3 regions of the Petralouisia sp. genome follow, and region 1 is predicted to be linked to each of the others. Evidence: predicted binding sites of a transcription regulator. Region 1 holds the regulator's gene; each other region holds the start of a gene.
What was found. Region 1 encodes Rex, which represses fermentation and respiration genes when NADH is low (regulators of the CRP and FNR family bind a similar motif). Its sites were predicted from a motif close to ATTGTTAANTANTTAACAAT; they were not measured.
Positions count from the first base shown of each region.

Region 2: the regulator Rex is predicted to act here: its motif matches at 3,933-3,952, upstream of ACTO17_RS11845 (phosphoenolpyruvate carboxykinase (ATP)).
Region 3: the regulator Rex is predicted to act here: its motif matches at 2,580-2,599, upstream of ACTO17_RS12705 (shikimate dehydrogenase).

Region 1 is NZ_JBQIOP010000016.1:30,152-36,052, forward strand. Features, by position in the region: gene ACTO17_RS08130 (NAD(P)H-hydrate dehydratase) at 1-912, opposite strand, end outside; gene ACTO17_RS08135 (hypothetical protein) at 1,032-1,658, opposite strand; gene ACTO17_RS08140 (redox-sensing transcriptional repressor Rex) at 1,663-2,307, opposite strand; gene abc-f (ribosomal protection-like ABC-F family protein) at 2,401-4,308, opposite strand; gene ACTO17_RS08150 (NADP-dependent isocitrate dehydrogenase) at 4,321-5,541, opposite strand; gene ACTO17_RS08155 (GntR family transcriptional regulator) at 5,528-5,901, opposite strand, start outside.
Region 2 is NZ_JBQIOP010000027.1:11,216-17,116, reverse strand. Features, by position in the region: gene ACTO17_RS11850 (L,D-transpeptidase family protein) at 1-2,064, opposite strand, end outside; gene ACTO17_RS11845 (phosphoenolpyruvate carboxykinase (ATP)) at 2,201-3,880, opposite strand; gene ACTO17_RS11840 (citrate/2-methylcitrate synthase) at 4,290-5,654, shown strand; gene ACTO17_RS11835 (response regulator) at 5,820-5,901, shown strand, end outside.
Region 3 is NZ_JBQIOP010000030.1:36,205-42,105, reverse strand. Features, by position in the region: gene aroD (type I 3-dehydroquinate dehydratase) at 1-294, opposite strand, end outside; gene ACTO17_RS12710 (MFS transporter) at 340-1,533, opposite strand; gene ACTO17_RS12705 (shikimate dehydrogenase) at 1,636-2,511, opposite strand; gene ACTO17_RS12700 (LysR family transcriptional regulator) at 2,629-3,516, opposite strand; gene ACTO17_RS12695 (oxidoreductase) at 3,814-5,820, shown strand.

The DNA of each region.
Region 1 (5,901 bases):
TTCCGGCAGCAGCTCCTGCAAAATGATCCGGTTCTGTTCTTCTGTAAAAATCCGTACAAGCCCCGCGCCCGTAAGATAGGCGGCTTTTCCGCTGAAAAAAGCAGCTCCCGCCATATTTTTCTGCCCTGCCACCGTCAGAACTTTCCCGTAGCTGCCCTTGTTGGAACGGTTTTTCCGGGAAGGAATCCCATTCAGATCCTGCGCCTCCGCAGCAAACAAAAAAGGCTGCTCTTTTAAAAAGCTGCGGCTGTCAATTCCAATATCTTTTACCAGAACCGTTCCGGCATATTCCGCCCCCGGATAGAGCAAAAGCCCCGGCTTTGCAAAGGCAAAGGTCACTGTAAGATCTGCCAAAAAACCAACGCCCATCACTTCTCCTGTGTCCCCATGGACGCCGGAGGGAATGTCCACCGCCACTTTCAGCCCAGATTTCTGATTCATTTCCGTCAAATATTCCCGGTACACCCCTTCCAGGTTCCTGGTAAGGCCGATGCCAAACAGCGCGTCTATCACAACATCAAACTCTCCCTTTGGCATATCGTGCATCAGCTCTATTCCGTAATGGCCCAAAATCTCTTTCTGGGTTCTTGTTTCCTCAGAAATTCTTCCTGACTCCGGCGGCATTACGATTGTTGCCTCATAGCCCCGCTGAAACAGTATGCGGCCGATGGCAAGGCCGTCTCCGCCGTTATTTCCAAATCCGCAGACTATAAGAGCCGTCCGTTTCTTTCCGGACGTTTCCCTGTCGGCCGCGGCCTGCCCCTTTTTGCCGCCCTCCCGGAAATATCTGTCAATTTCATCTGCCGTACTTAAAGCCGCCCGCTCCATCAGAACCAGAGACGGCACTCCGAAATGCTCTATCGTATTCTTGTCGCACTGCTTCATCTGCCTGCTGTCTAAAAGAATCCTCATTCCAACCTCCTAAGCCGGTTCCGGCAAAAACCGCTCCGGATACAGACTGCGGTTTTTGGGAAAAGGCACAATAAACTCCGAAAAAAGACACCCCTGACAAGTTCTGCCAAGACTGCCTTTTATTTCTTTGTTCTTTTATATTCCTCTCCATATTTCAAATCAAAAGCTCCGATGACCTGGGCCCCGAAAATATCATGGAGGTACGCATAAATTGCGCGGCTCTGATCCTCAATGGCGTCCTTGCGGATAATCTTTACCTTCAGCTCTGTCCGGGTCTTCGCAATCCACTGAGCCAGTTCCTCCTGTTCTTTCTCATTGCTGTTCATGATTCCATAACAGTATTCCAACGTCTCCGCCATCAGCTGTTCATTGTCCTGTCTCATGGTATCCTGCAGTTTGTCCAGCTCCCCGCGGCAGGAATCCATCCGCTGATTGATCTCTGTAATCAGCCTTCGGTTCTCCTGAAGCCTGCCGGTCTCCTGTCCCTGTTCTCCAATTTCATCCATATTGGCCACAATATTTTTCATCAGCTTGTTTTTCAGAGATTTCAGCTCTTTGAGCTCCTGGGTCAGATGTCCCTGTCTGGAAAGGTGCCCGCTGACCTTCTGCTCCAGCTTCGCCACCTTTGCCGGCTTGCTGCCGTCCAGAAATAACTGATGCCATTTCTGATCCAACACCAACGGCGGAAGCTCCCTTGTCTGGGCAATTTTTTCAAATCCGGGGCTTGTGTTTTTTCTTTTACTCATATGCTCACTTCTTATCTTTGGATTTTTCTGTTTTCTCAATATTATAAGATAACTGCATCAAGCTGTCTGAAAGATGTACATTTTCCACCACCACATGTTCCGGCAGCTCCAGATCCAGATGGGCAAAATTCCAGATTGCGCGAATTCCAAGATTCACCAGTCCGTTTGCCACCTCATCCGCCTTCTCTTTGGGCAGGGTAAGGGCGGCAATATCCACTTTGTTCTTCTTCAGGAACTCTTCCAGTTCATCCATCATGCGCACCTTAATTCCCCGGACGGAAATCCCTTTTAATGCCGAATTCACATCAAACAGCCCGATAATTACAAATCCCCATTTCTCAAACTTAATGTAATTGGCCAACGCCTGCCCCAGATTGCCGGCCCCTACCACAATAATATTGTGCTGCTGATTCATTCCCAGAATCTTGCCGATTTCATCATAGAGATACTTCACATTATAGCCATATCCCTGCTGTCCAAACCCACCGAAATTATTCAAATCCTGCCGTATCTGGGAGGCGGTCACACGCATTCTCGCGCTCAGTTCATTGGATGAAATCCGCTCCACCCCATCATCCAGAAGTTCCCCCAGATATCTGTAATACCTTGGCATTCTTCGGATTACTGCCTGTGATATTCCTTTTTCCATTCTCTCTTCTCCTGTTTCACGGGCATCCGCTCGCCGTTTTTTCATTTTTTTATTATAAACAATCTGATTCCGGATGTCAATGTGGGAAACATGTCACAGCAGTGTTTCCCAATGCTCATACAGTTCTTCCAGCTCCTTCTTGAGCCCTTCATATTCCTGGTGCAGCTCCTGCAGTCTGGCAGAATTGGTTGCGATTTCACTGTCTGAAAACGCTTCTTCCAATTCACTGATCCGCTGCTCTGCGGCTTCGATGCTGTCCTCGGTGCGCTTCCTGTCATTTTCCAGCTTCCGCTGTCTGGCCTGCTCTTCTTTCTTCTGTTTCCAGTCCGCCTTGTTGCTGCTGACAGTTTCCGTTTTCGGAGCCGTTTCTCTGCCCGATACATAAATATCGGTCAGTTCCCTGGATTTTTCCAGATAATAATCGTAATTTCCGATATAATTTACCAGTCTGCCGCCGGTCAGCTCCATAATTCTTGTTGCCGTCTTATTGATAAAATACCGGTCATGGCTCACAAACAGCACCGTTCCCGTATAGCGGTTTAACGCCTGCTCCAAAATCTCTTTGGAGGTAATGTCCAAATGGTTGGTAGGCTCGTCCAGAATCAGAAAATTTGCTTCCGAAAGCATCAGCTTTGCCAGTGACACGCGGCCCCGTTCTCCGCCGCTTAATTCTGAAATCCGCTTAAACACGTCGTCTCCGGTAAAAAGGAAGGCCGCCAGTACATTCCGGATCTCCGTATTGGTCAGATAAGGATATTCGTCGGAAATCTCTTCCACCAGCGTTTTTCCCGAATGAAGCACCTGATGCTCCTGATCATAGTATCCGATATGCACGTTGGTTCCCAGTTTGACCGCGCCCTGATCTGCGTTCACCATATCGTTGATAATTTTCAGAATCGTTGTTTTGCCCGTTCCGTTATCTCCGATCAGCGCAACCCGCTCGCCCCGTTTGATTTCAAAGGACAGCTCCTGAAACAGCGGCTGCCCCGGATAGGCTTTCGCCAGACGCTCCACCGAAATCACATCGTTTCCGCTGACAATGCCCGGGTTAAGCTGCAGATGAATGTCTGTATTCTCCTCTGTGGGCTTCTCCAGCCGTTCTATTTTGTTCAGCATTTTTTCCCGGCTTTCCGCCCGTTTGATGGATTTTTCCCGGTTAAAGGATTTCAGTTTGGCAATCACTTCCTCCTGATGCCTGATCTCCTGCTGCTGATTGTAATACTGTTTTAACAAAGCCTCCCGCACCTGGGCTCTTTTCACGGCATAAGCGCTGTAATTGCCGGAAAATACCGATACTCTGCAGCGGTCCAATTCCACTACTTTGCCAACCACCCGATCCAGAAAATAACGGTCATGGCTGACAATTACCACCGCTCCTTTATAATTCAGCAGAAATGTCTCCAGCCAGGTAATGGAGCCGATATCCAGGTGGTTGGTGGGCTCGTCCAGAAGAATCACATCCGGCTTTGTCACCAGAAGTTTGCCCAGACACACCCTGGTACGCTGCCCGCCGGACAATTCCTGCATATGCTTGGCAAATTCTTCCTCGGTAAATCCCAGGCCTTTCAGCACCCCTGTGATTTCACTTTTGTAAGACTGGCCGCCTTTTTGTTCAAATTCCAGGTTCCGGCGGTTATAGCTTTCCATCAGCCGCTCCAGGGCTTCCCCTGTGACGCGGCTCATTTCCTGCTCCATGGCAATCAGTTCTTCCTGCATGTCAACCATTTCCTGCCTGGCAGAAAGCACTTCTTCATAAATCGTCCGGTTTCCCGCGATATCCGGATTCTGGGGCAGATATCCGATGGTTCTGTTTTTCGCCAGAACCACAGTTCCTTCGTCTGCCTCCAGTTCTCCCATAATAATCCGGAGCAGGGTGGTCTTTCCCGCTCCGTTGATTCCTACAATCGCCGCCTTTTCATTTTCTTCAATATGAAAGGAAGCATGTTGTATGATTTCATCGGTGCCAAAGGCTTTGCTGATGTTTTGGCAGGCTAAAATCATGGTTCTCTCTCCTTAACAGTTATGTTCGCATAATGTTTCCAGTTTTTCCCGGATTGCTTTGATAAAGCCTTCGCTGTTTAAAACAGTCACATCCTTCAGTGTGGTAATCAGCGCAAGGTCTTTGGTCATCTTGCCGGATTCGATGGTGGACAGGCATGCCTCCTCCAGTTTGTCCGCAAATGCGGAAAGCTCCGGCAGCCTGTCCAGCTCCCCTCTCTTGCGGAGGGCGCCGGTCCAGGCGAAAATTGTCGCCACCGAATTGGTGGAGGTTTCCTCTCCCTTCAGATGTTTATAGTAATGACGCTGCACGGTTCCGTGAGCCGCTTCATATTCGTAGTAGCCTTCGGGAGATACCAGTACGGAAGTCATCATGGCAAGGGAGCCGAAGGCGGAGCTTACCATATCGCTCATCACATCTCCGTCATAATTCTTGCACGCCCAGATAAATCCGCCCTCCGCTTTCATAATACGGGCTACCGCATCGTCAATCAGCGTGTAGAAATATTCAATTCCGGCTGCTTTATATTTTTCATCGTATTCTTTTTCATAGATTTCCTGGAAAATATCTTTAAAGGTATGGTCATATTTCTTGGAAATGGTATCCTTGGTTGCAAACCACAAATCCTGTTTGGTGTCCAGTGCGTAATTAAAACAGCTTCTTGCAAAACTTTCAATAGAACCATTCAGGTTGTGCTGTCCCTGTATCACTCCTGCCCCGGTGAAATCGTGAATCAGCTCTCTGGTTTCCGTGCCGTCCTCTGCCGTATAGACAAGCTCGCATTTTCCCGCTCCCGGAATCTTCATCTCGCTTGCCTTGTACACATCCCCGTAAGCATGTCTTGCAATGGTAATGGGCTTCTTCCAGTTCTTCACACAGGGTTCAATCCCCTTCACTGTAATGGGGGTGCGGAATACAGTTCCGTCTAAAATTGCGCGGATGGTTCCGTTGGGGCTTTTCCACATCTGCTTCAGATCATATTCCTCCATACGGGCCGCATTGGGAGTGATGGTGGCGCATTTTACCGCAACGCCGTATTTTTTGGTGGCATTGGCGGAATCAAACGTTACCTGATCGTCTGTCTCATTCCGGTATTCCAGCCCTAAGTCATAATATTCTGTCTTTAAGTCCACAAAGGGGCACAATAATTCGTCCTTAATCATTTTCCAGAGAATCCGGGTCATCTCGTCCCCGTCCATCTCTACCAACGGTGTTGTCATTTTAATCTTGTCCATGCTCTCTTCCTCCTGATATTTCCATATTCTGAATTGCGCATTTGATATGCATCCTGGCTGCTTCTTCTGCTTTTTCGGCATTCTGTTCCCGGACGGCCTCCAAAATTCTCCAGTGCTCCCGGTTAGACTGCTGCGCCCGTTCCCGGTTGGATAAGCTGGTCTTTCTCGCCCGGCACAGATACTGATGATAGTCCTTCAGGGCGTGTTCCAGTACTTTGCTCCCGCCCGCTTCATACAGAAGCCCGTGAAACTTGTCGTCCAGTCCCGCCATCAGCTCCATATGGCCTTTGCTGTAATGAAAGTCCGCCAGATAGAGAATTTCCTCCATCCGCTCAATCTGAACCCTGTCGGCAGACAATG
Region 2 (5,901 bases), on a different contig from region 1:
TTCATCTTCCGCAGAAACCTCAGGCTCTGCCCCATCTTCTGCAGGCTCCTCATGGTTCGGATTCATAAATTCCGGCGCAGACTGAACTGCCGGCGCATCGTCCGGAGTTGTGTTCTGAACGCTTACAGTCACAGTAAAGGTCTTTGTCTCAACAACCGCCGGGTTATTGGGATTCTGCACCGTGTAAGTGATGGTATAAACACCGGCTTCTGTGAAGGTTACCATCTTATTGGTTACGGCAACGGTCTGATTATTGGCATTTGTAACTTTTACCGTAACTGCGCTGGTAAGATCCGTCTGATCCAAAGATGCTTTCACTCCTGCGTAAACATCATAAGGTGTTCCGGTCAGCGCCGTATTTGCCTTACTGCTTTCAATGGTAATCACCGGTTTGCGGGTGTCTGCGTTCACAGTAATCTTCCTGCTTGCCTGCGCCACTGCCTGGGGATTATCCGGATTTGCCACGGAATATCCGATGGTGTAAACGCCTGCCTGGGTAAAGATATACTCTGTTCCGGCAAATTCGCTGGTGCTCTTGGCCGGAGTTGTCACGGTAATCTTCACATTGGCAGTTATATTCTTGCCGGATACCTGTTTTGCAGTAATACCGGTTCTCAGGTTCAGTTTCGCGCCAAAGGCTACCGTCTGATCCACTACGCCTGAAATTACAGGCGCTTTTGTATCACTTACTTTAACATTCATTACTGCTTTGGCAACCGCTTTCTTATTGTAGGGATTTGCCACAGAATATTCCACTTTATAATCGCCTGTTTTGGTAAATTTATAACTCTTGATCTTGCTGCTGCTTATTTTCTTTAACGCAGTTCCTCCCGGCGTCTGAACCTTCACAGTAATCTTGGAAGTCATATTCTTGCCGGATACCAGTTTGGCTTTTATGCCTGATTTCAGATTCAGCGTACTGTTATACTCCACGGTCTTTTGTGCAGCAACGCCGCTGAACTTAGGCTTCTTGGTATCGCTTACCTTCACCTTGCAGGTAACTTTTGTCACCAGACCGTTGGCCGGATTGGTCACATAGTAATTGATTTTGTAAGTTCCAAGCTTCTTCAGCTTCAGGGTACTCTTCTTGTAAGTTTTCTCCTTCTTGCTTCCCGGAGAAATAATCTTAATCTTTATCTTCTTGGTAAGACTTTTGCCTGTCACTGTCTTAGCCTTTACATTCTTCTTTAATTTAAGCGTGGAATTATATTCCTTTTTGAGACTTTTCTTGACGCCGGTAATCTTGGCTTTATCAGTATCTGCCACGGTGTAAGTCTTATCTGCATAGGCAGTTCTGCCCAATGCGTCTGTTACGCGGTATGTAATTTTGTGATCTCCAAGCTGTTTTGTATTGACGCTTCCGGCATAAGCCAGTTTCCCGCTGATATCATTTCCAAGGGAATCTTTGGCTGTAATTCCGGTAAGAGGGTTAAAATCGCTTCCATAGGAAACGGTCTGGGAAGCCCCGCTTGTATCAATTGACGGCATTGCCGCACTGTATGGATTGGCCGGGTTTGGATCAGTAGGGTCCCATCCTTCTCTTACATTGGGGACTTTAATGGCCGCCGGTTTTCCCAGAGGATCATTGGCGGAAGAACCGTACATCACTGTAACTTTTGTTCCCAGAGGACAGTTGTCATAAATCCATTTTGCATCTGCCACGGTAAGACGGACACAGCCGTGGGAAGCGGTTGTCCCCAGCTTATTATACTGTACATAGGACTGGGATGCATAATCCCCATTCCGGTAATACCAGACGGAATGGAACAGATACCCGGCAACAATACGGGTGCAGTACTGTCCGTAAGAAGGACCGTCCAGTTCATGCCATCTGTATTTGTTGGGCGTATAAAAAGTTCCGATTGGGGTTGCGCTCCCCACCGAACAAACAAACGCCCGCTCCGGCGTGCCGTCGCTTCGGAATACAGTTACTACATTGGTGGCTTTGTTTACCTGCAATGTATAATTTCCTGCCGCCTGGGCTTCCGCCTGATTCATGGCAAATAAAGAAACCGCAAACAGAAAACAGCACATCACAGTAATTAAAATCTTATTTCTTTTCATGCTAATTCTCCAATTATATCAATTCTGCTATACATTATGTAAAAAATTCCTTTACAATTTCAATACATTTCATCTAATATACATTCTCCCACAGGATACAGAACTGTATCCTGTGGGAGCCATAAAAACCTTTTGATTATAACGTATTCGCTTCATCCACAACTTTCTTGATAGCTGCAGCAGCGTCTTCCGGCAGCTTATTGAATCCGCCTTCTGCCTCGTCCAGATTTGTTACATAATTCAGTCTGTCCTGCATACGTGCTTTTAACTGTTCCACATATTCTTTGTCAGACAGATTCGGTACAAATCCTTCCCACTCAAAGATTTCAATATCGGAGAACGGTCCCCATGGTTTGAAATCTGCTTTCTTCTCAACAATAGCTTCCAGTACGCCAAGGGTATCCTTCGGCTGAACCTTCTTGCCCATAAATTCACCGGTATTGATAATGTAGCAGTCTACATTCTTGGTTTCTACCAGTGATTTGAACTTCTCATAGTCATTTACCAGCGGATAAGTTCTGAACGGGTTTGCATAAGGCTCTACTACCAGCGCATTGGGGTCTACCCCGGCTGCAAGTCTCTCTGCAGTAGAACGTTTAGTTGCCAGAGTTGCTCCCATAACGGATGCAAGGGAAGCTCCTTTTAATTTTACTACCGGCGGAATGGTAGGATCTTTCATAATCCAGAAAATAGCGTTTACCGGAGCTTCAATCTTGTCCACACGGTTCGGTGACCATAATTTGGACTTAATCGCACGTCCGTTTCCGTTACGCACATCTTCTGTTACCAGAACTACTTTGCCGTCCTCATCTAAAGTTGCAGAACAGTTCTGAGCAGTCAGCAGGAACTTGTTATCTTCACATCCGGTAGGATAATCTGCTGTCTTGTCAAAATAAGTAGGCTCTAACGCTACCGAAGAGCAGGTCTCTGCATTGATGATAAACGCATCGTCATGAAGCACCTTGATAGACGGATATTTGTTGTTGTGCTTTGCATGAGTAAGTGTGGACTTACCAGATCCGGACAATCCGAATACAGCTGCAACATATTTAGAGCCGTCCTCCAGGGTATACTCTTTCTGTCCGCCGTGGCAGGAAGCGTAGCCGTTTCTGTTAGCCAGAGCCCATGCCAGTGTCAGCGTGCCTTTCTTATGCTCTCCGAAGTATCTCATACCAAGGATTCCTGCGCAGTTGGTATCTGTGTTGAAATAGCACAGGCAGTTGGGGTCAGAGATATCTGTCTTATCTGTTCCAACCCACTGAGGATCTGAGAAGAGATAAATATCCGGCTCATTCTCATACAGCTTGGATGATTTATACATCTTCACATAATTGTCAGACATATACTGGAAGTTCAGCATCCAGGAATAAAGGAGGTTCTCTTCTCCTTCCGGAATCAGCAGATGGGCTTTTACCATAAATTCCGGATCAAGGCCGATAAATACTTCTGCATGGTACATGGTTTTCCATCTGGTATCATAAACTGCATCCATCAAAATCTTATCCAGTTCTGTGGTATTCACACCCGGTTTGCCGGTAATTCTTCTTGCAGGCGCATAACGACCTGTAATGGAACCGTCATTGAACAGCAATACTTTAGCGTCCGGCTCCAGACCAAATTCCTCTCCTCTGTATACAGGCATGTCTGTTACAACAGTTCCCGGAGAATTCTTAGCAAGCTCATAAGCTTCCTTCAGGGTGTTCACCTTCACTACATTGTTGCCGTAGAATGCAGCTTCAATTATAGAGCGGGTCTTTGCAAAACCAACTTTGTTCGGCCCAATCTCTGTTCTTGGATAATATGCCTTTGTTGCCATTGTTTATCTTCCTCCTTAAAATTTTAAAGTTCTCTACTATCTAGCATAGCCTTTTGTTATTTCTTTGTCAATCTTTTTTTGTCTTTCTTATGTATAAAAATGTAAAAAAACGTCTGAAGGCCCTGCCGCTTTTATTATTCTAAACTATTTTCCAGAAAAAAGCTATGAAAAAATCCTCAAAAATTATATAATTTTTTTAAATAAAGTATGAAATTTTCGTAAAAACAAGATATTTTTCTTGTATCAAAATAAAAAAGTATGGTATGATAATTGAATATTGTGGGTTTTCTTATGTTATTATGAATTCCTTCATAACACAGATAGCCATGCGGCCCGCCGGACGGCTGGCCGCGCAAGATGGCAGTTACCAGTAAAAATCAATTCAAAGGGGGAATTTATGAACACAAACATGAATACAAACTACTATTGCGAAATCACGCCTGAAATTACCCGTCTGGCTGAATTAAACCAGCGGGCTGCCACGATTAATCCGGATTTGTTCGAAGAATACGATGTAAAAAGAGGATTAAGGGACTTAAACGGAAAGGGCGTCCTGGTAGGGCTGACGGAAATTTCCGATGTCTGCTCCACTAAAATGGTAAACGGAACGTCTGTCCCGGCGCCCGGAGAACTGTATTACCGGGGCTACAATGTCAAGGATATTATCAGCGGACTTTCTGAAAGTTCTCATTTCGGCTTTGAGGAAAGCACTTATCTGCTTTTGTTCGGTAAACTTCCGAACCGGGAGGAACTGGACTTTTTCCGGGGGCAGCTTGCGAAATACCGTTCACTGCCCACAAGTTTTGTCAGAGATTTCATTATGAAGGCTCCCAGCCAGGATATGATGAACACACTGGCGCGAAGCGTCCTCACCCTGTATTCCTACGACAACCGGGCAGAGGACATTTCCATTCCCAATGTGCTGCGCCAATGCCTGACTTTAATCAGCCTGTTTCCGCTTCTTTCTGTTTACGGATACCAGGCATACCGTCATTATCACGACGGCGCAAGCCTTTTCATCCATACGCCCGGGGATGAACTATCCACGGCTGAGACCATTTTACATATTCTGCGCCCGGACAGCAGCTACACGCCTTTGGAAGCAAAGCTTCTGGATATTTCATTGATTCTGCACATGGAGCACGGCGGCGGAAACAACTCCACCTTCACCACACACCTGGTATCTTCCTCGGGAACCGATACCTACTCTGCCATTGCCGCGTCTCTGGGTTCTTTGAAGGGGCCGAAGCACGGCGGCGCCAACATCAAAGTGGTAAAAATGTTCGAAGATATGAAGCAGCATCTCCACGACTGGAAGGACGAAGAAGAAATCAGCGCTTATCTGACCGCCCTTCTTCATAAAGAAGCGTTCGATAAAGCCGGCCTTATCTACGGGATGGGCCACGCAGTATATTCTCTCTCCGACCCCAGGGCAGAACTATTCCGCTCCTTTGTGGAACGGCTTTCCAAAGAAAAGGGACGGAAGGAAGAATTCGACCTTTATTCCACGGTGGAACGGCTTGCGCCGCAGATTATTGCAAAAGAGCGCAAGATTTATAAAGGCGTAAGTCCCAATGTAGACTTTTTCTCCGGGTTTGCCTACAGTATGCTGAATCTTCCTTTAGAACTGTATACTCCTATTTTTGCCATTGCAAGAATTTCCGGCTGGAGCGCCCACCGTCTGGAAGAATTAAGCTATAACGGCAAGATTATGCGCCCTGCCTACAAGAATGTACAGGCCCACAAAGCATATATCCCCATGGATCAGCGATAATTGCCCGTTTCCTTTCTTTCATTTACTTGTTTTTATATGCAAAAATTACTCAAAACATTGTCGAAAAGCATTGCAAATGGTATTTATATAAAAGAAAAGATTGAAACTTCCAACCACATAGTGTAAAATTAGAATATCTAAATCAATCAGCAAGGAGCGATTCGAATGGAAAACATAAAAATATTAATCTGCGATGATTCTGTTCTGGCACGAAAACAGTTGAAGGACATCATCAAAAAATGTGGCT
Region 3 (5,901 bases), on a different contig from region 1:
CTTGTAAGCTTCCGGCTCGATAGCCCGCTCTCCGCCTTCTTTGGAAGTGCGGAACGTAAACAGAATCGGAATTTCCTTTAATGCCTCACGCAGCTCTGCCAGAACTTCTTTCACTTTATCTGTCTCAAATACATGCTCAAACCAGTCTACGCGCCACTCCACAACGTCCACGGGAATTGCGTCAAAGGTTTTGGCCTCTTTGATAATCTCCTCCTTAGTCACTCCTACAATCGGCATACAGATTTTGGGAATTCCTTCCCCTATTTTAATATTCCTTACTACTACCGGATTCATTTTACTACCTCCTGCTTCTTTGGATTTTCAATAACAGTTCTGATATTATCCCTGATTCGATTTCCGGGAATTCTCCACTAAGGTTCCATACCTTATATTTACAAATACTGCAAGAATAACTCCTACAACTGTAATAATTAAGTTCATAATAATTACATTCATAGCTGTCATCTTAGAAGCTGCGCTTAAGATCGTATAGTTGCACAAACTGGAGGCAATCATCACCAGACTTGTGATGGTTCCCTTGATCTTGGGGAACAGATCATTGACTGTAGCAGTGGCCATCTGAAGAACGCCGCCTGCCGCCGCATATCCAAGCACAAAGGCTCCCACATAACAAATCATCGGAGTTTTTATAAGATATACCAACACCAGCATCACGGCTGAAATCGCCGGGTAAATGACAAGAAATCTCACCTGTTTGAATTTGGTAATCAAGACACTCGTCACCACAAGCGCAACCATCGTTCCGGCTGAATAATAGGTCTGCATGATGGAAACTGTCTCTGAGGGGATGCCCGCAACTTCTTTTCCGAATGTCTGGGCGCAATTGAGCCAAAGCTGGAATGTTGCCGTGCTTGTAAATCCGATCAAAATAAGGGCAACGCTTTCCAGTGAAAAATGCGCATTTTTCAGGTTATCAATGAATGATTCTGATTTGCCGCTTGCAGATTCCTGGGGCAAAGGCGCAAAAATTGCCAGTACGCCCAGAACTGCAATTACAATGCCTGCCACCAAAGGCAGCGTCAGGTATGACATTTTCGTTCCTGCAAACACGCCTAAGAAGAACGGCATCATCAATTGGGCAATAGAAATAAAGAATTTAATTCCCATGGTTGCAATTCCTGTGTATGCGTATATAATCTCCGCCACTGCAGGATAAGTCGCCGTATCCAGGAAAGAATTTGCAATGCCGCCTAAGACTGCTGCCACGTAAGCGATCTGTATATTGGGTGAAAAAGCAATTCCCACAAAGAAGATTACATAGGAAGCCACGCCAATCAAAACAGATACCCTGCGTCCCAGCTTATCCGACAGAGGTCCTGCAAATGGAAGTGAAATCAGTCTCCCCAACCCCAGGGCCGCCGCAATTGCAGTTACCTGCATTACATCATCAATTCCCCATTGCGCAATCAGCATTTCCTTTACCACCTGCTGGCTTAAAATAGAACAGCCGATCCCATGGATAAAAAAATTCAAATACAGAATCAGTGCACTAAATAAATATTTCTTTTTCATGTTTTCCTCCACTGGTGCAAAAGCGCATCCAGTGCGCCATGCACCGTCCACTATCATTCCTATGATGTTATTCAATTGTCAATCTGCAAATATATTTTTATTTTAGTCGTATTTAATGTCAAGAATTTTCTTCATATGCTCAATGGGCATTTCTTTTCCGGTCCACATCTCAAAAGCAGCCGCACCCTGGAACAGCATCATTCCCATGCCGTTCATAGTCTTGCAGCCCACTTCTTTTGCCATCTTAAGCATTGCTGTCTCTCTGGGAGAATATACAACGTCTGTTACAATCAGCTCCGGACGGAAGAAAGATTTGTCAGGAATATATGTCTGTCCCTCCAAAGGTTTCATTCCCATACCCGTTGCATTTGCAAAAAGATAAGAATCTGCGATTTCTTCTTTTAATTTATCCAGATCTGCCAGATCGTATAAAGCTACCTTGCAGTTGGTTTTTTCGCTGATTTTACGCACAGTTTCCTCTGCATTGCTCCAGAATTTGTCTTTGATATTGAAAATAGACATCTCTGCCACTCCGTCCAGAGCCGCCTGCACCTCAATGGCTGTAGCTGCGCCGCCGGAGCCTACGATAGTCATTTTCTTGCCGATCACGTCGATATTGTTGTCTTTCAGAGATTTCATATAGCCGATACCGTCTGTAATGTGTCCGGTCAGTACGCCGTTCTCATTGACAATGGTATTCACTGCGCCGCACAATTCTGCTGCCGGTGATAATTTGTCCAGATATTTATGTACTACTGTCTTGTTGGGCATGGATACATTCGATCCCACCATCTTCAGCGCCCTGAGACCTTTCACTGCGTCCTCCAGAGTATCGTTGTCTACTTCAAAAGCAAGATATGCATAGTCCAGACCAAGATATGCAAATGCCTCATTGTGCATTGCCGGTGAACTTGAATGTCTGATTGGATAAGCCATTAATCCGATAAGTTCTGTATGTCCTGTAATTCTCTCTGCCATGTTATTTCCTTCTTTCATTCTTAATTTTATCGTTCTCTTATTGTCTTTCCTATTGTGTCTCCTGCCCGTTTGTTAAATCTCTGACAACCTCTTGGCAATCATTATATACTACCTTTTTCATTTTTTCAACTGTTGATTTTGCACATAATCCAAAAATTTTTTTAAAACCGGCGGCTGATACTGGCCTTTTAACTGGGCCATATAGATGTAGCGTTCGATGACAGGCTCCGTAATATTCAAGGTTTTCACATCCAGATATTTCAGCACCGGAACCTCCGGCATCACTGCAATTCCGAAATTTCCGGCCACAAGGCCCGCCATGGCGCTGTCCTCCTCAATCTCATAGGCAATCTTCGGTGCAATTCCCGCCATATCGAACATTTTCACAATGGTAGGGCGAAGGCCGCTGGATCTGGTGAAAAATATCTGAGGAAAATCTGCCGTCTCTTTCAGGGAAATCCTGTCCTTTTGAGCCAGGGGGTGATTTTTCGCCACAACTACCACCAGTTTTTCCTCCGCTACCGGCTCAAATATCATCTGCTTCTCTTCTTCTTTTCTGGAACAGAAGGCCACGTCATATTTCTCTTCCTTCAGCCCCCGGATAATTTCTATGGTATTTCCCACTGTAAACCGAAACTGCACATTCAGCTGCGGATGCTCCTCCATAAACTGCCGTACCAGCCGGGGCACAAATTCCAGTCCCAGCGTATAGATATAGGCCAGATCAATGACGCCGGAATTTTTTCCAGTCAGCGCTTTCGTCTTTTTAATGCCAACTTCTAAAGACTGCAGAGATTCCCGGGCATGCTCCAAAAATACTTTTCCATATTTGGTCAGAACCACGTTGCGCCCTCTTTTTTCAAAAAGCTCCGCTCCCAGTTCCTCTTCTAACCTGGCAATGGCGTGGCTTAAGCTTGGCTGAGTGATGGACAGTATTTCCGCCGCCCTGGAATAATGCTCTGTTTCTGCCAATGTTACAAAATAATAAAGCTGATTTAGATTCATTTTCTGCACATATCCTTTCCGAAAACTTACTTCCACAGGGCAGCCTGCGCCGCCAAAGGTATTCTGAATCATATCATACCAAAATCCATGCACATTTTCTATAGATTTTAACAAAAATATCAATTTGTTTTCTGATTCTTTATCCATTATACTGAATGCAACAAATATACCAGGGCTGCCCGTACCTGGATATATGCTATATTGACAACCTCTCAAACCTATTTGATTGTCACTCCTGCACAAGATTCTCCAGCAGGATCGGCAAAATGAAACTTCAGAACCTGGGGGTAATCATACATGAAAAATGAATACAAACATATTTTTGAACCCTTTACCGTCAAGCGCATGACCATGAAAAACAGGATTGTCATGATGCCCATGGGAACAAATTACGGTGAGCAGAACGGCGAAATGAGTTTTCTGCACATCAATTATTATGAACAGCGTGCCAAAGGCGGCACAGGGCTGATTATTGTGGAAAATGCCAGTGTATTTTCCCCGCAGGGTTCCAATGGGACTACCCAGCTGCGCATTGACCATGACAGTTATATTCCCAGATTGTACAAGCTATGCGAAACCGTACATAAACACGGCGCCTGCATTGCCATTCAGATCAACCACGCAGGCGCTTCCGCACAGGCCCACCGTACCGGAATACAGCCGGTCTCCGCTTCCGATATCCCTTCCAAAGAAGGCGGCGAAATTCCGCGCCCTCTGAACAAAGAAGAAATTCTGGAAATTGTGGAGAAGTACGGAAAAGCAGCCAAACGCGCCCAGACAGCAGGATTTGACGCTGTGGAAATTCATGCGGGCCATTCTTATCTGCTGAGTCAGTTCCTCTCACCGCTGACCAACAAGCGGACGGATGAATTCGGCGGCTCGCCGGAGAACCGCGCCCGTTTTGCCAGACTGGTTATCGAGGAGGTCCGCAGGCAGGTAGGGCCATTCTTCCCTATTTTCGTCCGGTTAAGCGCCGATGAATTTATGGAAGGCGGAAACACTTTAGACGACACTCTGGAATACTTGCAGTATTTTGAAAAAGAAGTGGATGTATTTGACGTATCCGCAGGATTAAACGGCTCCATCCAGTATCAGATTGACGCCAATTACCTGGCAGACGGTTGGCGTTCTTATCTGGCAAAAGCTGTAAAAGAGCGTTACAACAAACCCTGCATCACTATGGGAAATATCCGTAATCCCAGAATCGCAGATGATATCCTGGCCAGGGGAGACGCTGATTTAATCGGCATCGGCCGGGGACTGATTGCTGATCCGGAATGGGTCAACAAAACGGAATTCGGAGATGTGCAGGACATCCGCAAATGTATTTCCTGCAACATCGGATGCGCCGGACACCGAATCGGCATTAACCGCCCCATCCGCTGCACCATTAATCCCGGCGTAAACACCGGAGAAGATTACAAGAAAAAACGTGTGAAACGGCAATGCAACGTGGTGGTTATCGGAGCAGGTACCGCCGGACTGGAGGCTGCATGCACCGCCGCAGAAGTGGGCTGCACTACTTTCGTTATTGAGAAAAAATCTTATCTGGGCGGCCTGGCTGCGGAAATTTCCAAAATTCCGGATAAAAACCGCCTGGCAGATTTTCCCAATTATCTGATTCACCGGGCAGAAAAAATGAAGAACCTGTTTATCTTCAAAAATACAGAAGCCACCATTGAGCAGATTGAGAGCCTGCATCCTGACATTATCGTCAACGCTACCGGTTCCAGTCCTCTTCTGCCTCCCATTAAGGGGCTGCATGATGTAATTGACAAAGAAAACGGAAAAGTTTCTTCTATATTAAATATGATAAACCACGTAGTCTCCGGTGACTATCCGAAAGATATGTCCGGCAAAAAAGTCGTTGTCATCGGCGGAGGCGCCGTGGGCCTGGATGTGGTGGAATACTTTGCGCCCCGAGGCGCTGATGTGAGCATTGTGGAAATGATGCCCATCATTGGAAACGGTATCGATCCGGTATCCAAAACAGGCACTTTCAACCTGATGGAGAAACACGGCGTAAAACAGCTTACCAACACTGCTCTTCTGGAAGTGAAGGAAAGTTCTTTCCTGGTGAAAAATCCTGACGGAAGCGAAGAAGAGCTTCCCTTTGACTATGGCTTTGTATGCCTTGGAATGCGTGCAAACAATCCTATTTTAAAACAACTGCAGGATAGCTTTGACACTGGAACAACAGAAATTATGAATGTGGGAGACAGCGTTCGGGCAAGAAGAATTATTGAAGGCACAGAAGAAGGCCGTAATATTTTAAACGTTCTGGACAAACGGAATTTTATTTAAAATTTCAAATTTGGAACTGACGCCGCAGAAGTTCTCTGCAATTGCCTCTTGGCAAAAACTGCAGAGAGCTTCTGTTTCTGT